DNA from 2 places in the Marmoricola sp. URHA0025 HA25 genome. Region 2 is predicted to be linked to the other one. Evidence: predicted binding sites of a transcription regulator. Region 2 holds the regulator's gene; the other holds the start of a gene.
What was found. Region 2 encodes HrcA, which represses chaperone genes, less so after heat shock. Its sites were predicted from a motif close to TTGGCACTCGNNNNNNNCGAGTGCCAA; they were not measured.
Positions count from the first base shown of each region.

Region 1 (11,701 bases), 940 kb from region 2:
GAATTGCACAGTTTCTACCAATAAGGACCGATTCGCGATACTCTGATCGCGGGGTCGGACATGGGGGTCCGGCCGCCGTCTTCGATGGGGAGGATCGAGATGGAACTGCGCCGTGTCCCAGGTGGGGCCTCACGTACGCTGCGTCTGAAGACGCTGCTCGCGGTGGTCGTGATCGCGATCTCGTCGGGCGTCCTGCTGGGCGTCGGCGATCCCGCCACAGCGGCCTCCGCCGCGCCCTCCGTGTACGTGCAGGTGTCCGGCACGGAGACGGCGTCGGTGTCCGGGCGCACGAAGAGCGCATCGCCGCGCGTCCGCTTCGATCGGCGCGCCGGATCGCACTGGGTGCTCGTCAAGCGCATCCGCGCACACGCGCATCGCTTCGCCACCACGCTGTCGGTGGTGGCCGGCACCTCGGCGACCTTCCGGGTGACCAGTGACGGCAGCAGCCGGAAGTTCGTCGTGGCCATGCCGGCGCGGGTCGCGAAGCCGAACCCGCCGTCGCAGCCGACTCTCTACGACGCCTGCGGGGCCCGGCCACGCAAGGCCGACGGCTCGGCCTGGTCGTGCACCTTCGACGACGAGTTCAACGGCACCGAGCTCGACCGCACCAAGTGGATCCCCAACACGGTCTTCGCCACGGGGTCGGCCGACACCTACACCTGCTACCGGGACGACCCGTCGAACGTCAACGTGGCCAACGGCAGCCTGACCCTCACGCTCCTCCGGCTCGACCAGCCGGCCCCCTGCGGCGTTGCCGGAATGGGCCCGACACCGCTCCAGTCCGGGATGGTCTCCACCTGGCACCGGTTCAGCCAGCAGTACGGGCGGATCGAGGCCCGGGTGAAGAACACCGCGTCGGCGTACCCCGGCCTCGCCGAGGGCTTCTGGATGTGGCCGGACGACCGGGTGGCGTCGACGGACGTCTGGCCGACGGCCGGCGAGATCGACATCGCCGAGACCTTCTCGGTCTACCCCGACGCGATGTCCTCGACGCTGCACTACTCCGAGGACGCGAACGGGATGCGCCTGGGCTTCAACTACAACGTCTGCCAGGTGCACCGCGGCGAGTGGAACACCTACGCGCTGGAGTGGACGAGCACCCGGATCGAGTTCTTCGTGAACGGGCACAGCTGCCTGGTCAACACCTCGGGCAGCACCGCGTTCCAGAAGCCGTACACCATCATCTTCACCCAGGGGATCGGCCCGGGGGAGATGGGCAACCTGCCGGTCGCCGGGACGCCGATCCCTGCGACGTTCAAGGTCGACTACGTCCACGCGTGGCAGTGATCCCTTCTCAACCGAAGGGTTGACAAGCAGCCGCTGCCACGGCACCCTTGATCAACCAGGTGGTTGATCAAGGAGGCGATGATGCCAGCGTCCGACGACCGGCTCACGCGCGTGTTCGGTGCGCTCGCTGATCCGACCCGGCGCGACATCGTCGCTCGGCTGACCGACGGCGACGCCACGGTGAGCGAGCTGGGTGCGTCGTACGCCGTGTCCCTCCAGGCCATCTCCAAGCACCTGAAGGTGCTCGAGGAGGCCGGCCTGGTCAGTCGGAGCCGGGACGCCCAGCGCCGCCCGGTCCACCTGGAGGCGGAGGTGTTCGACCTGATGACGAAGTGGATCGAGCGCTACCGGCAACAGGCCGAGGAGCGGTACCGGCGGCTCGACGCCGTGCTGGCCGCCATGGCAGAACCCGCGACCGCTGACCAGGCGACCGACGCACAAGGAGAGGCCTCATGACGACGACGAAGCACGAGACCACGATCGAGGCGCCGCCGGGGCTGCCGTTCGTCGAGATCACCCGGGAGTTCGACGCCCCGCCGGAGCTGGTCTTCCGTGCCCACGTGGATCCGGGCCTCGCCATGCAGTGGCTCGGTCCCCGCGACATCCACAGTGTCGCCGAGCACTGGGACGCACGCACCGGCGGCAGCTGGCGCTACGTGTCCTCCCGTGGTGAGGAGACCTACCGCTTCTACGGCTCGTTCCACGAGGTCCGGCCACCGGGCCGCATCGTGCAGACCTTCACCTTCGAGGGCTGGCCCGACGGGGTGTCGCTCGACACGCTGACCCTCGAGCCGCTCGCCGACGGCCGCACCAGGCTGCGGATCACCAGCGTCCTGGACTCGCTCGAGTCGCGCGACGCGATGGTGGCCAGTGGCATGGAGAAGGGCGTCGTGGAGGGGTACGAGCAGCTCGACGAGCTGCTGGCGAGCCACGAAGTCGCTCACAGCGGCCCCACAGGCATCAGCAGCAACCAGAATTGACTCTAGTCAGGGCCCCTCTCGAGGCCCTACGCTGCCTCCTGATTCGCTGCTCGGGCCCCTCCCAGGAGACTCCCCGCAGCCCTGTCCTTCTCGGGGGAGTCGGGAGTTCGGAGCATGAGGCCGTTCAGGCTCATCTGTGTGCTGGCGCTGGTCGTGTCGATCGGGGGGTTCGCCGCACCGGCGGGCGTCGTCCCGCACGCCGAGGCGATCTCCGGGGTCTCCGCGTCCGCGGACGCGTGCGGCGCGCAGCCGCTCAAGGCCGACGGTACGCCGTGGCGGTGCACGTTCGTCGACAACTTCTCCGGCAACACCCTGGACCGGACGAAGTGGACTCCGCAGACGGTCTTCCTCACCGGCACGACCGATGTCCACGCCTGCTACCGCGACGACCCCGCGAACGTAGGTGTCCGGAACGGGTCGCTGTACCTCAACCTCCTCAGGCTGCCGGCGCCCGCACCGTGCGGGCTCGCCGGGTTCGCGCCGAGCCGCTACCAGTCGGGCTCCGTGACGACCTGGCACCAGTTCAGCCAGCAGTACGGGCGGTTCGAGGCGCGGGTCCGGAACACGGCATCGGCCTATCCCGGCCTGGCGGAGGGCTTCTGGATGTGGCCCGACGACCGGTACGGGTCCACCTCGCCGTGGCCGTACTCCGGTGAGATCGACGTCTCCGAGACGTTCTCGGTCAACCCGTCGCTGTCGGCCTCGTCGCTGCACTACTCCGCGGACGTCCTCGGGTTGCAGCAGGGCCTGAACATGGACGTCTGCAACGTGAGCCGGGGCGTCTGGAACACCTACCGGCTCGAGTGGAGCCCGACCAGGATCGAGTTCTTCGTCAACGGGCACAGCTGCCTGGTGAACACCTCGGGCGACCCGGCGTTCCAGAAGCGCTACATCATGACCTTCACCCAGGGCATCGGGCCCGACGGGATGGGCAACATGCCGGTGGCACAGACACCCGTGCCGGCGACGTACCAGGTCGACTACGTGCGGGTGTGGCAGTGAGCCGTCGGCGCTAGATGTACTTGGCCATCAGGTTGGTCGCAGACGGCTGATAGGTGGGAGTCCTCCGAGCGCGCTGTGACGGCGGCAAGTGTTGTAGTGCTCGAGCCAGGGCGCAAGAGCGGCGGCTCGCTCGTCGTTGCTGAGGAACACCTGGCGGTATGCCCACTCGGTGAGCAGGGTGCGGTTGAGGCGCTCGACCTTCCCGTTTTGCCACGGGCAGTGAGGGCGGATGAAGAGCTGTCTGATGCCGCGAACAGCACAGATCTCGCGCAACGAGTAGCGGTAGGCCCAGGCGTTGTCGGTCATCAGCTCCTCGACTGCGGTGATGCCGTGGGTCGCGAAGTAGTCCAGCGCTCGGGCCAGGAACCCAGCGCAGGTGGTGCCCTTCTCGTCTGCGTGGATCTCGGAGTAGGCAAGCCGGGAGTGGTCGTCGACCAGTGCGTGGACGTAGTCGAATCCGGGTCCATTGGTCCGGTCGCGGGGTATGCCACGGCCATGGACGCGCCAACCGCCGCCGTCGGGGATCCGGCCGAGCTTCTTCACATCCATGTGCGCCAACGCACCTGGATAGGCCCGTTCGTAGCGGACGGCGGTGGCCTTGCTGGCCCGGATCACCTCCCCGGTGATCGGATCCAACGCTGCCAGCTTCGGCACCTGATGGCGGGCCAGCACACGAGAAACCGTCCGAGCCGGGACACCGAGCTCGGCGCCGATCCAGTCGGGACCCCGTCGCTCCCGGTGCCGAACCTCGACGATCGCGGCCTCCACCGCTGGACTGGTCCTGGTCGGAGACCGATGCGGCCGTGAAGACCGGTCGCGCAAACCAGACTCACCCTCCGCGGCGAACCGGTCGAGCCAGGTCTTCACACACTTGCGCGAGACGCCCATCGCTGCCGCGATGTGGGCTTGGGGCCAACCGGCTCGATGCCGCTGAACGATCAGCAGCCGGCCTTGGAACGTGGTGCGGGCACTACTGTGGGACACGAGAACCTCCGGGTTGGAGTGGGCCTTAGACAAGCCACATCCCATTCGGGGGTTCTCACCCGTTCAAGCCGCCACGCCCGCTACCCACGTCATGGCCGGGTACAGCTAGAACGGCTCGACCAGCAGGCACACACCCTTGCCGGCCGCCCGGGTCAGGACGATCGTGGCCTCGGCGTCGCCGGCAAGGGCGAGCCGCTTGCGCAGCTCCTCCGGCACGACGGTGACGCCGCGCTTCTTGATCGTGAGCCGGCCGATCCCGCGCTCGCGCAACGCGGCCCGCAACGCCTTCTCGCGGTGCGGCAGCTCCTCGAGGACCCGGTAGGACCGCGCGAACGGCGTCCGGAACGACTGGTCGGCGACGACGTAGGCGATGTGCTCGTCGAGGAGCCACCCACCGACGCCCGCGGCCACCGCCTCGACGAGCCCGGCCCGGATCACCGCGCCGTCCGGCTCGTAGAGGTACGCCGAGACGGCGGTCCCCGCGGCGAGTCGCTCGTCCGGCAGGTCCTCGTCGGTCAGGGTGGCCAGTCCGCCGTCGCCGATGACGGTCGCGCGCCGACGGGTGCTGGCGAGGGCACCCGACCAGAGCGCGGCTTCCTTGACCTCGCCGTGATCGCTGATCCACTCGGCCTCGACATCGCCGGGCAGCACGGCGTGGGGGATGCCCGGTGCGGTCTTGACGCAGGACGTGCGCCGCAGGAGCGACTCGACGAACGCCCACGGCGGGGTCCAGTCGTCGACGGAGAACGTGCGCCCCCGCGCCGACCGGCGCGCCGGATCCGCGAACGCCACGGAGAACGGGCTCAGGTCGAGGGTCGTCGCGTCGGCCACCATCACCGCCCCACCCAGCTGAAGCGCGGCCAGGTTGGCCCGGGCCACCTCGACGCGCACCGGGTCGAGGTCCACGCCGGCGGTGGTGATGCCGGCACCTGCGAAGGCGACCAGGTCGCCGCCGATGCCACAGCCCAGGTCGACCACAGACTCGACCCGCGCGGCTCCCAGGCGGGCCGCCCGGTGCTCCGCAACCGGGGCGCGGGTGGCCTGCTCGAGGCCCTCGGGGGTGAAGTACATCAGCGCCGCGAGCTCGCCGAACTTCGCGACGGCCTTGCGGCGCAGCGATGCCTGGGTCAGTGCGGCCGCGACGTGATCGCCGTCCGCCTCACGCCGAAGCTGGGCGGCGGCCTCGAGGGGATCCTCGGACGCCGCCTCCGCGCGGTCCAGGAGGCGCTGGCCGGCGTCGGTCAGCAGCCAGCGGAAGGCGTCGAGGTCCACCGGGGCATTGTGTCGCTCTCCGGGCTCCCACGCCTGCGCGACCCCTGCTGGCACTCGATTGGGGTGAGTGCTAAGTTCTGATTGGCACTCTCCCCGTGAGTGTGCCAGCGCATGTGCTCGAGGTACGACCCCCGCGACGGCGTACCGACATCGCAGGCGCCACAACGTGAACCACCACCAACACACAGATACGCGGAGGTCGACAACGTGTCGGTCAACATCAAGCCCCTCGAGGACCGGATCGTCGTTCAGCCGATCGACGCCGAGCAGACCACGGCCTCCGGCCTGGTCATCCCGGACACCGCGAAGGAGAAGCCCCAGGAGGGCGAGGTCGTGGCGATCGGTCCGGGCCGGATCGACGACAACGGCAACCGGGTCCCGCTCGACGTCAACGTCGGGGACAAGGTCATCTACAGCAAGTACGGCGGCACCGAGGTCAAGTACGCCGGCGAGGAGTTCCTGATCCTCTCCGCGCGCGACGTGCTCGCTGTCATCTCCTGACCCATCCGGTCGTGTGCCTGAGCGCGTCGCCCGCGACGCCCTCAGGCACACAACTGCTTTCGAGAGGTACCAATGCCCAAGATTCTTGAGTTCGACGAGAGCGCCCGCCGCGCCCTCGAGCGGGGCGTCGACGCCCTGGCCAACGCCGTCAAGGTGACCCTCGGCCCGAAGGGCCGCTACGTGGTGCTCGACAAGAAGTGGGGCGCCCCGACGATCACCAACGACGGCGTCACCGTCGCCCGGGAGATCGAGCTCGACGACCCCTTCGAGAACCTCGGTGCGCAGCTCACCAAGGAGGTCGCCACCAAGACCAACGACGTCGCCGGTGACGGCACCACGACCGCGACGGTGCTGGCCCAAGCGATGGTGCACGAGGGCCTGCGCGCCGTGGCCGCGGGCGTCAACCCGATGGGCATCAAGCGCGGCATGGACGCAGCCGCCGAGGCGCTCGGCGAGGCCCTCGGCAAGGCGGCCCGCGACGTGGGCTCGGTCGAGGACATGGCCGCGGTTGCGACCGTCTCGAGCCGTGACAGCGAGATCGGCGAGCTGCTGGCCCAGGCCTTCGACAAGGTCGGCAAGGACGGGGTGATCACCGTCGAGGAGTCCAACACGATGGGCACCGAGCTCGACTTCACCGAGGGCATGCAGTTCGACAAGGGCTACCTGTCGCCGTACTTCGTCACCGACCCGGAGTCGATGGAGGCCGTCCTCGACGACCCGTACATCCTGCTTCACCAGGGCAAGATCTCGGCGATCGCCGAGTTGCTTCCGCTGCTGGAGAAGGTCATCGGTGCCGGCAAGCCGCTGTTCATCCTGGCCGAGGACGTCGAGGGCGAGGCGCTCTCCACGCTCGTGGTCAACAAGATCCGTGGCACCTTCAGTGCTGTTGCCGTCAAGGCCCCCGCGTTCGGTGACCGCCGCAAGGCGATGATGCAGGACATCGCGATCCTCACCGGCGGCCAGGTCATCGCTCCGGAGGTCGGGCTCAAGCTCGACCAGGTCGGGCTCGACGTGCTCGGCACCGCCCGGCGCGTGGTGGTCACCAAGGACAACACCACGATCGTCGAGGGTGGCGGCGACTCCGCGGCCGTTGCCGGCCGGGTCAACCAGATCAAGGCCGAGGTCGAGGCGACCGACTCCGACTGGGACCGGGAGAAGCTGCAGGAGCGGCTCGCGAAGCTCGCCGGTGGTGTGTGCGTGGTCAAGGTCGGCGCCGCCACCGAGGTGGAGCTGAAGGAGAAGAAGCACCGCATCGAGGACGCCGTCTCCGCGACGCGCGCCGCGATCGAGGAGGGCATCGTCGCCGGCGGCGGCTCCGCACTGATCCACGCGGCAGCAGCGCTCGAGGGCGACCTCGGTCTCTCCGGCGACGAGGCCATCGGCGTGCGCATCGTCCGCAAGTCGGTCGATGAGCCGCTGCGGTGGATCGCCGAGAACGGTGGGCTGAACGGCTACGTCATCGTCGCCAAGGTCCGTGAGGCGGGCGAGGGCACCGGCTTCAACGCGGCGACCGAGGAGTACGGCGACCTGGTCGCCCAGGGCGTCCTTGACCCGGTCAAGGTCACCCGCTCGGCGCTCACCAACGCGACCTCCATCGCGGGCATGCTGCTCACCACGGAGACGCTCATCGTGGACAAGCCCGAGGACGATGAGCCCGCGGCCGCCGGCCATGGGCACGGGCACGGTCACTGATCGGAAATTCACTACTTCCGTAGTGAAACTGCCGCTTCCCGTACGCGATCGCGTACGGGAAGCGGCAGTTCTGTTCGGGGAGCGGTACGCCGATCCCGCGGGTCGTCCTACTCGTCGACGTCCGCGAGCAGGCGCTCGGGCGGCCTGGGTGCCGAGTCGACGACGCCTGACTCGAAGCTGAGGGTCTGCACCGGCTCGTCGGGTCCGACCCAGCTCTTCGTCCGCGCGGGATGCGTGCGGATCCCGAGGAATGCGCCGTCGGCCGGGTCGAAGACGAAATCGGGTCCGTGCTCGCTGTCGATGCCCAGTGCCACGCCGGCCTTGCCCGCGATGTCGGCGCTGCGATCGACGACGCGCACGCCTTCCACGGTGGCGATCGTCCGGAGCACCTCGGCGGCGACGACGTCCGGCGTCTGCGGGTCGGAGAGCAGCCAGAACGCCGCGGTCCACAGGTCGGCCGTGTGGTCGTTCGACTGGCTTCCTTCGCGACGCACGAGGTCGCGCATCGCCTGCAGCATCGCCGCTCCGCGCGGCTCGGCGCGGTAGATGGGGTAGTTGCCGTTGGTGTCCTGCGAGACCACGGCCCAGGTCACCTTCAGGTCGGAGTCGATCGTGCGCTGGATGAGCGCCTTCGTGGGATCGGTGGGCACCCACGTCTCCACCGTCACCGGGCTCGTTCGCGGCCGGGTGTCCTCAACCGACGGGTCTGACGGCGAAGGCCCGTAGTCCCACGAGAGGGTGACGTCCTTGCGGTAGAGGTACTGACCCGGGAGGGGCGGCCGTGAGGCCTCCAGCCTGTCTGCCGACCGTTCCAGGATCGTCGCGGCCGCTGCTGATGCCCCGTGTTCAGGGGTCTGCGACACGACGGTCGCGGCGACGATCAACGCTGCCGCTGACGTGGCGATCACGACCCGTACGGCGTACCGGCGACGCGTACGCCGGGCGAGCGCCTTGCGCAGCAGCGCCCGCCGGGCGCGGAGCACGACGATCGGATCGGGCGCGGCCACGTCGGGTCGCGCCTCGCGGAGCAGCTCGTCGATCATCGTCGTACCTCCAGGGTGTCGTCGCGTGCCTCGCGCAGGAGCGCGCGGGCCCGGTGGATGCGGGAGCGGACCGTGCCGACCGGGATGCCCATGGCCACCGCGATCTCTGGATAGCTGAGCTCCTCCCAGGCGAAGAGCAGGATCGCCTCGCGGTCCCCGTCGGCGAGCTCGTCGAGGCTGGCGCGCACCGATCGCCACTCCTCGGCCGTGTCGAGGCGGTCGATGACACGGTCCTCGTGGGAGTCGGTGCTCTCGACCACCTGGCTCGCTGCCGAGCCGTGGAGGCGGTCGGCGGCGGCAAGCGAACGCCACCGACGCCTGAGCAGGTTGCCGGCGATGCCGTACAGCCAGGGCAGCGCCGACCCGACGCTCGTGTCGAATCGCTTCCGCTGGGCGAACGCTGCAAGGAAGACGTCGGCGAGGACGTCGTCGGCAGCCTCCGGGCCTGCCCGCCGTGCCGCGTACGCGTGCACGGAGGCGTGGTGGCGGTCGAAGACCATGGCGAAGTGCTCGGCGGTGCGCAGCGACCGGGCGATGATCTCGCCATCGCTCGGCTCGGCGTCGACGGGGTTCACACCCATCTTTGCCAGCTGGCGCCGGATCGGTTCACGAGGCGGCTGCACACGCGACGATCGTCGCAGTGTGCGGACGTCAGCGGGCCAGAACGCTCTCGACGTCGATCTCGCCGAACACCGCGCTGAACAGCCGCACGCAGCGCTCGGTCATTGCGTCGGGCGACTCCGCGGGGTGCTCGAGCCACCAGTTGACCAGGGTGCGGAAGACGTTCTCCCACACCGCGCGCATCGCCGAGACGTCGCTGGGGTCCTCGATGCCGGCGAGCCGGAGCAGCTCGGCGACTCCCTCGGTGCCGAAGTCGAGGATGCGCGCCTCGTAGGCGTCGAGCACCTTCTGGGTGTCGGGGTCGCGGGGGGCGGTCGGGTCGAAGACGAGGTGCCACATCCAGGGGTGCGGAGCGAGCGCCCGGAACATCCCGTCCAGGGTCACCACGGCTCGGGCGAGCCCGACGGTGCCGGTCGCAGCGGTGCGCTCGATCTCGGCAGTGAGGATCTCGGCCGCGTGCTGGACGCACACGGCGTACAGGCCCTCCTTGGAGCCGAAGTAGTTGTAGATCAGCGGCTTGGAGATCCCCGCGGCCTCGGCCACATCCGCGACCGACGTGGCGGCGAAGCCGGCCTCACCGAAGAGGCGGCACCCGACCGCGACGATCTGGCTCTCGCGGTCCGCCCGGGCGACACCCTTGGTGCCGGCGTTGGGTCGGGTGCGGGTGGCCACGAGCGGACTCTAGCCGAAGATATGAACTCGTGGTAACTTACCGCGAAGTCATATCGAGGAGACCGGACCGATGAACGAAGTGCTCGACCCGATGAAGAACCGGGTGACGTACGCCGTCCCGTTCTTCCTGCTCACCATCCTCATCGAGCTCGCCGCGCTCAAGTGGCTCGACCACGACACCGCGTTCGACGGGCGGGGACGCACGGGGTACGACGCCAGGGACGCGGGCACGAGCATGCTGATGGGCCTGGGGTCCCTGGCCTCGACGTTGGTGTTCAAGGTCGGTGCCTTCGTCGTCTACAACGCGGTGTTCGTCTACGTCGCGCCGTTCCACCTGGACATGCACTCGTGGTGGTCCTGGGCGCTCGCCCTCGTGGCGGTGGATTTCGTCTACTACTTCTCGCACCGCTTCGTGCACCGGGTCAACGTCGGCTGGGCAGCACACCAGGCGCACCACTCGAGCGAGTACATGAACTTCGCCACGGCGCTGCGACAGAAGTGGAACCCGTGGTTCGAGTTCTTCTTCTTCCTGCCACTGCCGTTCCTCGGGATCGCGCCCTGGGCGATCTACATGGCATTCGGCTTCAACCTCGTCTACCAGTTCTTCGTGCACACCGAGATGATCGGCAAGCTCTGGCGGCCGGTCGAGCTGGTGATGAACACGCCGTCGCACCACCGCGTCCATCACGGGTCCGACCCGGAGTACCTCGACAAGAACTACGCCGGCATCTTCATCGTGTGGGACCGCCTCTTCGGCTCCTTCGTCGAGGAGAAGAAGCGGCCGACCTACGGGCTGACGAAGCCGGTCGAGACCCACAACCTGCTGAGGCTCCAGTACGGCGACTACGCCCAGATCGTGCGCAACGTCCGGGCCGCCGACCGGTTCCGCGACCGGCTCGGCTACCTGTTCGGGCCACCGGGCTGGGAGCCCGCGGGCCATCGGCCCGACCCGGACCTGGTGCCGATCAGGCCTCCGGCCGGCCGTGCAGGAACGTCACCCGCATCGGCCTGAGCTCACCGGTCAGCAGCCCGGAGCTGATCGCCGGATCGGACTCCATGATCGCCCTGGCGGCGTCCTCGTCCGGCGCCTGGATCACGTTGATCGCCGTGTTCACCTGACCGAACGTCGGGCCCGCCAGCAGCAGCACGCCCTGCGCGAAGAGCTCGGCGAGGTGAGCGCGGTGGGTCTGCATGATCGCGGTCTCCTCGTCGGTGATGGTCTCCACGAAGCCCTCGCGTGGCGGATGGCCGAAGTAGATCCACTCACTCATGGCGGGAGTCTAGGAGCGGCACGAACCGGTAGTGCCCGTGCTCGCTGATCCGGTCCTCGCCGCCGGAGCGGTCGACGACGGTCATGACGCCGGCGACCGGGAGCACCATCCGGCCCGGATCGGTGAGCTGGTCGAGGAGCTCGCCCGGGAGCCGACCGGGCTCGGCCGAGACCAGGATGCGGTCGTAGGGGGCGAGCTCCGGTACGCCGAGCACGCCGGCCGTCGCCTGCCTGACCGAGGCCCACGCCCCGCTGGTGCGCCGGACGTTCTGCTCGCCCCACGCGGCGAGGTCGGGCACCAGCTCGACGCCGACGACCAGCCCGGTCGCGCCGACCAGGTGGGCCAGCAGCGCCGTCGTCCAGCCGGAGCCGGCGCC
Region 1 is NZ_JBSSCD010000001.1:590,829-602,529, forward strand. It holds gene ACVW00_RS02800 (glycoside hydrolase family 16 protein) at 100-1,287, shown strand; gene ACVW00_RS02805 (ArsR/SmtB family transcription factor) at 1,369-1,743, shown strand; gene ACVW00_RS02810 (SRPBCC family protein) at 1,740-2,267, shown strand; gene ACVW00_RS02815 (glycoside hydrolase family 16 protein) at 2,382-3,269, shown strand; gene ACVW00_RS02820 (IS481 family transposase) at 3,297-4,253, opposite strand; gene ACVW00_RS02825 (class I SAM-dependent methyltransferase) at 4,359-5,525, opposite strand; gene groES (co-chaperone GroES) at 5,733-6,026, shown strand; gene groL (chaperonin GroEL) at 6,099-7,718, shown strand; gene ACVW00_RS02840 (hypothetical protein) at 7,826-8,761, opposite strand; gene ACVW00_RS02845 (RNA polymerase sigma factor) at 8,758-9,342, opposite strand; gene ACVW00_RS02850 (TetR/AcrR family transcriptional regulator) at 9,413-10,054, opposite strand; gene ACVW00_RS02855 (sterol desaturase family protein) at 10,125-11,066, shown strand; gene ACVW00_RS02860 (YciI family protein) at 11,020-11,325, opposite strand; gene ACVW00_RS02865 (protein-L-isoaspartate O-methyltransferase family protein) at 11,318-11,701, opposite strand, start outside.
Region 1: the regulator HrcA is predicted to act here: its motif matches at 5,573-5,599, upstream of groES (co-chaperone GroES).

Region 2 (11,701 bases):
CGTGCCGGGATCGACCTCGATCCTGATGGACCTGCCCAGCAGGTGCATGTGCCCGGCCACTCCGCGGATCGTCTCCGGCGAGCTGATCTCGCGCGTGCACGACTGCACCGGCCCCGCGGGACCACCCCCGCAGAGGAAGTGCAGGTAGTTCGCGGTCGAGCCGGGTCCGTCGCCGAACCTGGCCTTCACGTCGGCCAGCGCCTCGTCGCGGTCGCAGAGGTCGCCGCCGTGGCCGGACCGGCACGGGAGCTCGACCGGTGCGGGGATCAGGCGGGTCTCGAGAGCCTTCGTGGCGGGGTCACTGGTCAGCCGCAGCTCGGCCGCACTGGTGTCCGGGGCGCTGCCGGCGAGCAGGTTGTAGTGGACCTGCATGATCACCCGAGACCCCGTGTCGAACTTCTCGCCCAGGCCGTTGCCGTAGAGCTGCTCGGAGCCGCCCGGAGCCCATGCGCCCAGCCAGGGCGCGTCGTCGATCGAGCCGTCGTCGGCCAGGCCGGAGGTGCCGAAGCAGGTCCAGCCCTCTCCTGGCGTCGCCGCGTCCTTGCGCTCCGCGTCGTCGACCAGGTCGGGCGGCACCCGGAACAGGATGACGTGGTGGACGACCTCCGGGTTGCCCGGCCGCACGTTGAAGCCGGTCACGAAGGAGTCGCGAGCCACCTTGGGGTCGAGCAGGAAGCAGCGGTAGTCGTCGGTGCCCACCCCGGTCGGCGCCGAGGGTGTGTACGCCGAGGGCATCCGGACCGTGACCCGGCGCTCACCGGGACGCAGCGGCTGCGACTTCGCCGGGGCAGTCGTGGCGGCCGCCGGCGCGTCGGACGGTGTGGCATGACCGGTCGGGGTGCTGGTCGCACGTGGCCGGTCGGCCGACGTACCACCCGAGCCGCAGGCGGCGAGAAGGACGAGGGCAGCACCGGCGAGAAGGGCAGTGAGGGCGCGTCTCATCCGGGCGGCCAGCCCATCGACCGGCCGCCGAGCAGGTGCACGTGCACGTGGAAGACCGTCTGGTGGGCCGCCGGTCCGGTGTTGAGGACGAGGCGATATCCCTCTGCGAGCCCTTCCTGGGCGGCGATCTCCCGTGCCGCGTCGAAGAGGTGGGCCGCGGTGGCCGGTTCGCCGGCGGCCAGCTCCGCGGCGTTCGGGTAGTGACTGCGCGGAACGACGAGCACATGGGTCGGCGCCTGCGGCTCCAGGTCGCGGAACGCCACGGTCGTCGCTGTCTCGTGCACGACCTCTGCCGGGATCTCACCGGCCACGATCTTGCAGAACAGGCACTCCGGATCCGCGGTCATGATCCTGAGCATAGGCAGGGTTTCGCGACGGTTGCCGCGCAACTCCTCAACCAGCCGGCGTCGGCGTGTAAACCACCGGTCGGGGCTGCGCGTCCCAGTATCGTGAACACGGTCATGCTCTCGACGGCGGAGGAGGCGCCCATCCCTGGCGACACCGCTGACGCCGACGCGGCGCTCGAGGAGCTCTACGCCACCCACTACGCGGGACTCGTCCGGATGGCCGTGCTCCTGCTGCGCGACCAGGGCCTCGCCGAGGACGTGGTGCAGGACGCCTACGTCGCCGTCCACGGACGCTGGCACCGGATCGACCCGGCCAAGGCACCGGCGTACCTGCGCCAGACGGTGGTGAACCGGTCGCGGAGCGCGCTGCGCCACCGCACCGTGGTCGCCCGGCACCAGCCCGATCCGCTGCCCGACGGGGCACCCGCCGACGAGGCCGTGCTGCGCACGGAGCGACGCTCGACCGTCCTCGACGCCCTCGCCGCGCTCCCGACCCGGCAGCGCGAGGTGCTCGTGCTGCGCCACTACCTCGACCTCTCCGAGGCCGACATCGCCGCCACGCTGGGCATCAGTCGCGGTGCGGTGAAGAGCCACGCGTCGCGTGCCGCTGCAGCCCTGCGCGCACGTCTCTCGCCCGAGGAGGACTCATGACAGGCCCGATCGACACCGGTGACGACGACCTCCGCCGGCTGCTCCACGAGGCGGTCGCCGACGTGCGGCCCCGCGACGCGCTCGACGACATCCGATCCCGAACCGACAAGGTGATCCCCATGAAGCGCTGGTTCCTCCCGACCCTGGCCGTCGCCGCCGTGATGGCAGCCGTCGTGGGTGGTGCGTTCTGGCTCACCGACGACGACCAAAAGGTCGCACCGTCGACCACGCCGACCGTGGGCCCGTCCCAGACGCCCACGACGTCCTCGACGGACCCGGGCCACGCCCCCCGCGCGGTGCCGGTGTACTTCGCCGGCAGCACCGCCCACGGCGACAAGCTGTTCCGAGAGTTCCAGCGGAAGGACCTCTGCGGCGACACCGACTGCCTCCTCAAGGCTGCCGCGGTCGCCGCGGTCAACGGGAAGCCCGACGACCCGGACTACCGGACGCTGTGGCCCGCCGGAGCGACCGTCGGCAGGGTCGGCCAGGACGGCGACACGATCGTGATCGACCTCGCCAGTGGCGTCCGCGACCGACCCGCAGAGATGTCGGCCGACGACGCCGGCCTGGCGGTCCAGCAGCTCGTGTACTCGGCGCAGGCCGCGGTGGGCCGGGGCCGGCTGCCGGTGCAGCTGCTCATCGACGGCCAGCACACCGACATGGTCCTCGGCGTACCGGCAGCCGAGCCGCTCGCGGCCGACAACCCCGACGACGTGCTCGCGCCGGTGCAGGTCGACTCGCCGGCCGACGGCGCACAGGTCTCCGGCACGTTCACGGTGACCGGCCGAGCCGCCGCCTTCGAGGCGAACGTCGCGTGGGAGCTCACCCAGGACGGCGACGTCGTCAAGCACGGCTTCACCACCGCGCAGGAGTGCTGCACGCTGTCGCCGTACTCGTTCGAGGTCACCGCACCTCCCGGCACCTACACCCTGGTCGTGCACGACACCGACGAGTCCGGTGGTGGCCGGCCCGTCGACCAGGACACCAAGGAGATCACCGTCCAGTGACCCGGCTGTCGACCCGAGCCCTGACCACGACGCTGTGGCTGCGCCAGCAGCTCGTGCCCGGGCACCGCACCGTCCACGGCACCGCAGAGATGGTCGAGCACCTGATCGGCCTGCAGGCACAGGACAACCTGCCGCCCTACCTCTCCCTGGCCGCGCGGATCGGCGGCTTCGACCCGCAGAACCTGTCCGGCAGTCTCGAGCGCCGCCACCTGGTGCGCTTCCGCACCATGCGCGGCACCGTGCACGTCCTCACCCCTGAGGACGCGCTCACGTTGCGTCCGTGGGTGCAGCCGGCGCTCGACCGGGTCAGTGGGTCGAGCGCGCAGAACAAGCCGGCTGCCGGGCTCACCAACGAGGTGCTGACGTCCGGCGTGCGCAAGCTGACCGGGGGTGCAGCGGTCCCGATCGGGGAGCTCGCGCTCGGGCTCGCCGAGGAGTTCCCGGACGTGCCGGAGCCGGTCCTGCGCCACGTCGTCCCCGAGCGCGTGCCGCTGCTCCATGCACCACCGCGTGGCTTGTGGAAGCAGAGCGGCGGCGTGGTCTACGCACTCGCCGACGAGTGGCTCGGCCGGCCCTTCGCGGAGCCCGACGTGCGTGACCTGGTGCGGCGCTACCTGCGCGCCTACGGGCCGGCGACACCGGCGGACATGACGAAGTGGTCGGCGGTCAGCCGGCTCGCCCCGGTGTTCAAGGACCTGCACGCGGCCGGCGAGCTGGTCACGCACACCGACGACCAGGGCCGGACCCTGTACGACGTACCGGACGGCGTGCTCGCCGACGAGGACCTTGCGCTTCCCACCGTGATGCTCGGGACCTACGACAACCTGTTCCTGTCCCATGCCGACCGGGATCGGGTCGCACCGGACGAGATGCGCAGGAGATGGATGGGCCCCAACGGCGGCGTCGGCCCGACCCTCTTCGTCGACGGCCTGCTGGCGGGATCGTGGCGCTTCGACGGCAGTGTCTTCGAGGTCGAGCCGTATCGGCCCCTGGCTGCGACCGAGCGACGTGCCGTCGAGGGCGAGAAGGAGCGGATCGCCGAGCTGCTGGCTCGCTGACTCAGAGGGACGTTCGTCGCGGGATCACCCGCGCCGGCTCGAGCTCCCGGCGGACCAGTGCCTCCGCGACCGCACTGAGCTTCAGGTGGTTGCTGCGGGCGTAGGCGCGGATGGCCTCGAAGGCGACGCCCATGTCGAGCCCGCCGAACTCCGCGATCACGCCCTTCGCCTGCTCGACGGAGATGCGGGTGCTCAGAGCCAGCTGCAGCTGCTCGACGAGGATCGAGGCGCGGGACACCGTGCGCTGCTGGAGGATGCCGATCGTGGCGACGTCGGCGAGCGCCTGGGCGAGCCGGGCGTCGAACTCCGAGAGCGGCGGCTGGGTGGAGTTGAAGAGGTTGAGGGCGCCGATCTTCTCCTCGCGCAGCCGCATCGGCAGGGCGTAGACCGCGGAGAACCCGACCCCCTCGATGGCGTGCGAGAACGCGGGCCAGCGTCGCTGCACCTGCCCGAGATCGGTGACCGAGACCGGCTCACCGGTCTCGACCGCCTCGAGGCAGGGACCCGAGCGACTCTCGAGCTGGAAGACCTCCATCAGGTAGGACGCCTCGTTGGAGCTGGCGACCACCTCCAGGTGCCGGTCGCGGTTGACCAGGAGGATGGCAGCGGCGTCGACGCCGATGAGCGTCACGCAGTCCGCGACCAGGCGGTCGAGCAGCTCGACGACGTCGAAGTCGTCGACCAGGGTGTCGGCGAGCGCCACGAAGCTCTGGGCCACCAGGGCGGCCTGCCTGCTCGTGTCGTGGTTCTCCTGGCTCTCATTCATGGGCCATCCCCGCCTTTCCGAACCTCTGCCTCCCCGAAACGCCGCTGTCCCGAGATCACGTCAGCGGCAACGTGCGTGACTTGCCGGTCCTCGCTGAAGGCCACCGAGCGAAGCAGCATCAGCGCCTCCTCGATGGTGATTCCCGCCTGCTGCATGACCATCCCGGCTGCCTGGTGGACCGTCATCCGCAGGCCGGATCCGATGCTGTCGCCGGCACGCGGGTCGACCAGGGCCAGACCGATCAGCTCGGTGATGTCGGTCGCGTGCCGGTGCTGCTCGCTGGTGAGGCGAGTGGGCGCTCGTGAGTACAGCCCCACGGTCCCCAAGGCCTTGTCGTCGATCATGATCGGGTACGCCTGGATCGCGCGGACGCCGGCCGTGACCGCCTCGACGGCGAACAGCGGCCACCGATGCAAGGACACCCTGCTCTCCAGGTCGTCGGCGGCGGTCGGGAGCCCCGACTCGACCGCATCGACGCCGGGGCCCTGCCCGAGCGCGAACTCGAGCTCCGCCACGCGCTCGGCAACCTCGTCGGTGGCCAGGAGGAGCTCGAGGCTCGCGAATGCGTTCGCCCAGGTGACCGTCATCGCCTGGACCCCCGTCCGGAGCACGCCGATGCGGCAGAAGTCGGCGAGGCGGCGCAGACCGTCCGGATCCGAGATCGCCGCCTCATCCCCCCACATGCCGCAGCCCGTCCCCCGCACCTCCTGGACGGCCACTCCACGGTTCCGGCCGCTTCGAACTCTACGCCTGTTTGCGCCCGAACCACGTCGCAACGAGGTCTGTCGCGGATCCGAAGTCGGGTGTAGGTTCGAGGTGACGTCCCAGGCCAGCACCGGATGGGCGTCGACGGCCCGGACCCCGCCGCTCTCAGTGAGAATGCGATGGGGGACGTCGTGGCAGACCGAGGTGACGCAGTCAGACGGCCTCCGTCCGCCTGCACACGCGCTGTGCGTGATCCGTCCTTGTCGTGCGCCGCCCCGGCCACCGCCGGCCGGGAGTGGTGGACGTGGCGGCCACGGAACAGGGGGCCGTGGCCACCATCGCGGAAAGGCGCATCGGCCCGGGCAGACCGCGAGCGACATCAGCGGTCGTGACCGATGCGGAGCTGCCCGGCGGGAGCTGACTCGATCCTCGATCTCCCAGGAGTCGTTCCCGTCGGGCGCTCACCCTCTGCGCCTGCTCGTCTCAGCTCCAGCGGAGCGTGCGGGCGAGCAGCGCGGACACGGCGACGACGCCGGCCGTCGAGGTGCGTAGCACCGAGGACCCGAGGCGCACCACCTCTCCCCCGGCCGCCGCGAACGCACTGAGCTCCTCGTCGGTGAGGCCGCCCTCCGGACCGACCACCACCACCACCGTCTCGACACCCTCGAGCGGCAAGGCGGCGAGCGGCACCTGGGCGGACTCGTGGAGCACCACGGCGAGGTCCGCCTCACCGAGCAGCGCGATCACCTCGTCGGTCGAGGCCGGTGCGGTCACCTCGGGCAGCCACGACCGGCGTGCCTGCTTCGACGCCGTGCGCGCGGTGCTCCGCCACTTCGACAGCGACTTCGCAGCACGGTCCCCGCGCCAGATCGCGACCGAGCGCGCGGCTGCCCAGGGGACGATCCGGTCGACGTCGATCTCGGTCAGCATCTCCACGGCGAGCTCGCCACGGTCGCCCTTCGGGATCGCCTGGACGACGGTGACGTGGGGCACCGGTCGCTCGGCGTGCCCGATCGAGTCGACCCGGACCGACAGCGTCGACCGGCCCGCCTCGGTCACCGTGCAGGTCGCAGAAGTGCCGGCGCCGTCGCTGAGCACGAGCTGCTCACCCTCGCGGATGCGCCGCACGGTGGCGGCGTGCCGGCCCTCGTCGCCGTCGAGCACGACCAGGTCGCCCTGGACTGCGCTCGTGACCGCGTCGGTGAGGAAGACCGGCAGGCTCACGACCGGGAGCCGGTCATCGGCAGCTCATCGCTGGTTGAAGGCGTCGCGGAGGCGGCCGAACATGCCCTTGTGCGCGGGCTGCATCCGGCCGTCGGGTGACTCCTCGTTGCGCAGCGCCGCGAGCTCGCGCAGGAGCTCCTCCTGCCGCTCGTCGAGCCGGGTCGGCGTCTCGACCTCCACGGTGGCGACCACGTCGCCCCGCGCCGCCGATCGCAGGCTCGGTACGCCGCGCCCGCGGAGGACCTTCTCGGTGCCGGACTGGGTGCCCGGGGCGATCTCGAGCGTCACCGAGCGCTCCACCGTCGCGTCCTCGCTGTCGAGGTCGCCCTCCAGCAGCGGCAGCTCGATGCTGGTGCCCAGCGCGGCCGCGGTCATCGGGACACTGACCCGACAGCGCAGGTCGAGGCCGTCGCGCTCGAAGATCCGGTGCGGGGCGACGTGCACCTCGACGTACAGGTCTCCGGGGGCACCGCCTCCGGGCCCGACCTCGCCCTCGCCGCTCAGCTGAACACGTGTGCCTGTGTCGACGCCCGGCGGGATCTTCACGGTGATCGCGCGCCGCGACCGCACCCGGCCGTCGCCCGCGCACTCGCGGCAGGGGTCGGGGATGATCTCGCCGTAGCCGCGGCAGGCGGCGCACGGCCGCAAGGTGCGGATCTCGCCGAGGAACGACCGCTGGACGTGCTGGACCTCGCCACGGCCGTGGCAGGTCTCGCAGGTGATCGGGCGGGAGCCCTCGGCCGCCCCGGAGCCGCGGCAGGTGGAGCACAGCACCGCCGTGTCGACCTTCAGCTCCCGGGTCGTGCCGAACGCCGCCTCGGCGAGCTCGAGGTCGATCCGCACGAGAGCGTCCTGACCGCGGCGCTGGCGCGGGCGCGGACCACGGCCGGCTGCCTGCTGGCCACCGAAGAACGCGTCCATGATGTCGGTGAACGAGAACCCGGCGCCCTGGCCGAATCCGCCGGCGCCGAACGGGTCGCCGCCGAGGTCGTAGACGCGGCGCTTCTCCGGGTCCGACAGCACCTCGTAGGCGTGCGAGACCTCCTTGAAGCGCTCCGCTGCACCCGGCTCGGAGTTCACGTCCGGGTGGTACTGCCGGGCGAGCCGGCGATAGGCCTTCTTGATCGTGTCGGCGTCCGCATCGCGGTCGACGCCGAGGATCGCGTAGGGGTCCTGGGTCACGGGGTTCAGCTCATCCTTCGTCGAGGATTGTCGAGACATAGCGTGCTACGGCGCGCACCGCAGCCATGGTGCCGGGGTAGTCCATCCGCGTCGGGCCGACGATGCCGAGGGAAGCCAGCGCCTCCTCGGCCGCGCCGTAGCCGGTCGCGACCACCGACGTCGAGGACAGCTCGTCGATGGGTCCTTCGTGGCCGATGCGCACGGTGACCTCGGCCGGCGAGGTGGCCTCGCCGAGCAGCTTGAGCAGCACGACGTGCTCCTCGAGGGCCTCCAGCATCGGCTTCACGGAGCGCTCGAAGCTGTCGCCGAAGCGGGCCAGGTTGGCGGTGCCGCCGACGACGACGCGCTGGTCGGAGCGGTGGTCGGACATCGCCTCCACCAGCGCCGCAGCCACGATGGAGTACGTCATCCGGCTCTCGGCGGTGACCTCCTCGGGAAGCCGGCCCAGGGCCGCCGCAGCGTCGGAGATGCGGACACCGCTCGCGCCTGCGTTGACCCGGCCGCGAAGGTCCGCGATGACGTCGTCGGTGAGCTCGACCGGCACCTCGATCACCCGCTGCTCGACGCGGCCGGTCGAGAGGATGAGCACCGCGAGCAGCCGTGAGGTGCTGAGTGCGACCAGTTCGACGTGGCGCACCGTGGAGCGCGCCAGCGTGGGGTACTGCACGATGGCGACCTGCTGGGTCAGCTGCGCGAGCAGCCGCACGCTGCGCTGGACGACGTCATCGAGGTCGTGCGCACCCTCGAGGAAGGTGGCGATCGCCCTCTTCTCCGCGGCCGACATCGGCTTGAGGCTGGTCAGCCGGTCGACGAAGAACCGGTAGCCCTTGTCGGTGGGGATCCGGCCGGCGCTGGTGTGCGGCTGGGCGATCAGCCCCTCCTCCTCGAGCGCGGCCATGTCGTTGCGCACCGTGGCCGGCGAGACGCCGAGGCGGTGCCGCTCGACCAGCGTCTTGCTCCCGACCGGCTCCTGGGTGGCGACATAGTCCTCGACGATCGCCCGCAGCACGGCGAGCTTGCGATCCTCGATCATGTCGACTCCTCTCGACCTCGGCTGCTGGCACTCCTGCACGCTGAGTGCCAAGTCTACTAGGCGGCGGGTCCTGCGCCGGCCTCTCTAGGGTGGCGCCATGAGCATGTTCGCCGAGGTGGCCGACCGGGTGTGGGTGGCGCGCTACGAGTGGTTCGACGTCAACGTCGGGGTGGTCGGCGGGTCGGAAGGCCTGCTGGTGGTCGACACGAACGCCTCGGAGGCCGCCGCGGGTGCCGTCCTGGCCGACCTCCGCCGGCTCTCGAGCGCTCCGCTGCTGGCTGCCGTGAACACCCACGTGCACTTCGACCACACCTTCGGCAACGGCGTCTTCGCCGCTGAGGGAGCCGAGCTCGTGGCGCACGAGGACGCAGCCGCGGACCTTCCCGAGCACGCGGCGCGGATCCGCGCCCAGGCCGCCGCCGAGGTCGACGAGGACGCGCGGTACGCCGAGCTGGTCGCCACCACGGAGGTGGTGCCGGCGCGCACGTTCTCCTCTGCGCTGACCGTCGACCTCGGCGACCGGGTCGTCGAGCTGGTGCACCCGGGCCGCGGCCACACCCGCGGGGATCTCGTCGTACGCGTGCCGGACGCCGACCTGCTGCTGGCCGGTGACCTGGTCGAGGAGTCGACGGCGCGCGCGGCGGTGCCGGGCTTCGGAAGTGACTGCTACCCGATGGACTGGCCGTCGACCCTCGACCTGGTGCTGAACCTGGTCGGCCCCGGCACCGTGGTGGTGCCGGGGCACGGAGCGCCCGTCGGCCGCGACTACGTCCAGGAGCAGCGAGCGGCGCTCGGCGTGGTCGCCGAGACGATCAGGGACCTGGCCGGGCGGGGTGTCCCGCTCGACCAGGCCCTCGATGCGGCGGAGTGGCCCTACCCGCGTGAGGCACTGGCCGACGCGGTACGCCGGGGCTACGAGCACCTCCCCCGGGCGCAGAAGCGGTTGCCGCTGATCTGAGCGCGTCACCAGTGGTAGCGGCGCCGCCGTCTCAGGAAGACGAACCCGCACGCGAAGAACGCCAGCAGCACGAACGGGATGTGGGTGAGCACGGTGAGGGCGATCAGCAGGAGCAGCACCGGCACGAACGGCACCGGCAACAAGCCGCGCCGACCCCACGGGCCCCGACGACCCCGGTTGGCGGGCCACTCGCGCTCGGTCGGCACCGACCCGAGGTCCGCGAAGATCGGGGCCAGGTCGGCGTAGGTCCTCGCCGTCCAGACCGCGTCGCTGCGCTCGTCGAACTCCTCCTTGTCGAGGCGTCCGGCGGCGTAGTGCTCACTGAGCCGTGCGATCGCCCGGTCACGGTCGGCGTCGCTCAGCCTGAGGTCGGGCCGCTGGTCGGGTCGGTACATCGTGCTCACTCCTGCTCGTCGGCTTCGGGGTCTGCGTCGTCTGCGTCGGGGCCCTCGGCGAGCAGCCCGTAGAGGCGTCGCCGCGTGTCCGCGAGGATCTGGACCGCCTTGTCGCGCTGGTCCGGTGTGCCGGTCGAGGCGACCTGGATGATCGCACCGACCGTCTGCCCGATGACCTGGCGGAGGTCGCCCGAGCCGTCCTGGGCCTCGTCGTCGTCGAAGGTGCGCCACATCTCCGCGATGTCCTCGGCGTGGGCAGCGACCCGCTCGCGACCGGCGTCGGTGAGCTGCAGGGTCTTGCGACCCGTCGCAGCGTCCTCGACCAGGCCCTCGTCCTGGAGCTGCGCGATCGTCGGGTAGACCGAGCCGGGGCTCGGCTTCCACGCGCCGTTGCTGCGCTCGGCGATCTGCTGGATCACCTGGTAGCCGTTGATCGGCTCCGCAGCGTTGGCCAGGACGTCGAGGATCGCGGTGCGGACGTCGCCCCGGCGGACCCGGGAGCGACCGCGCCCGCCGCGGCCGCCGCTGTGGCCGGCCCACTGCGGACCGAACATCTGGGCCACCCACGGCGGCGGGCCGCCCATCGGGCCGCCCCATCCGGGGCCGAAGCCGTGCCGGCCGTGTCCGCGGCCTCGGCCGCGCTGTCGTCGGACCGCTTCGAACTCCGCGGCCCAGGGGGATTCTGAGGTGGGATACATGGTGCTTCTCCTTGTTCTGGGGATCGAGGCGGCGCTTCCGATAGCGCGCCGAACTTCTCGATACGTTGACGATATATCGTGATGTTCCAGAAGTCAAGGCACAGACACGCGCCTCCTCCTCCGCGGCCCGGCAGCGCCGGGTTCGTAGCGTTGGCCGGTGACCACCGATCGCTACGGCTCCGACGTCCTGTCCGGCGACTGTCGGGCTCCCCGCAAGGGGCGCGCCGCCGAGACCGCTGCCGAGCTGGGACTGGTGGTCGAGGCGGTCGTGGACTCGGCGCAGCCCGACTTCTGCGGCGAGATCGTCAAGGTCGAGCGCGACCTGGACACCGTCACGCTGGAGGACAGAAGGAACCGCCGCCGCACCTTCCCGCTCGGCCCCGGCTTCCTGCTGGAGGGCCGGCCGGTGATCCTGGTGCCACCCGCCCGCAGCGGCCCGGCGACACCGACGCGCACGGCATCGGGGTCGCTCGCGGTCCAGGGCACCAGGGCGCGGGTCGCCCGGGCCAGCCGGATCTTCGTCGAAGGACGCCACGACGCCGAGCTGGTCGAGAAGGTCTGGGGTGCCGACCTGCGCGTCGAGGGCGTGGTCGTGGAGTACCTGGACGGCGTGGACGACCTCGCCGAGCACCTCCGCGACTTCCGGCCCGGGCCCGAGCGGCGCGTCGGCGTACTCGTCGACCACCTGGTGGCCGGCTCCAAGGAGAGCCGGATCGCCCAGTCCGTCTCGCGGTC
Region 2 is NZ_JBSSCD010000001.1:1,526,461-1,538,161, reverse strand. It holds gene ACVW00_RS07515 (hypothetical protein) at 1-942, opposite strand, end outside; gene ACVW00_RS07510 (histidine triad nucleotide-binding protein) at 939-1,289, opposite strand; gene ACVW00_RS07505 (SigE family RNA polymerase sigma factor) at 1,404-1,940, shown strand; gene ACVW00_RS07500 (Gmad2 immunoglobulin-like domain-containing protein) at 1,937-2,947, shown strand; gene ACVW00_RS07495 (winged helix DNA-binding domain-containing protein) at 2,944-4,005, shown strand; gene ACVW00_RS07490 (GAF and ANTAR domain-containing protein) at 4,007-4,771, opposite strand; gene ACVW00_RS07485 (GAF and ANTAR domain-containing protein) at 4,768-5,454, opposite strand; gene ACVW00_RS07480 (16S rRNA (uracil(1498)-N(3))-methyltransferase) at 5,960-6,700, opposite strand; gene dnaJ (molecular chaperone DnaJ) at 6,725-7,882, opposite strand; gene hrcA (heat-inducible transcriptional repressor HrcA) at 7,893-8,915, opposite strand; gene ACVW00_RS07465 (MBL fold metallo-hydrolase) at 9,013-9,873, shown strand; gene ACVW00_RS07460 (DUF1707 SHOCT-like domain-containing protein) at 9,879-10,268, opposite strand; gene ACVW00_RS07455 (PadR family transcriptional regulator) at 10,274-10,966, opposite strand; gene ACVW00_RS07450 (DUF3097 domain-containing protein) at 11,124-11,701, shown strand, end outside.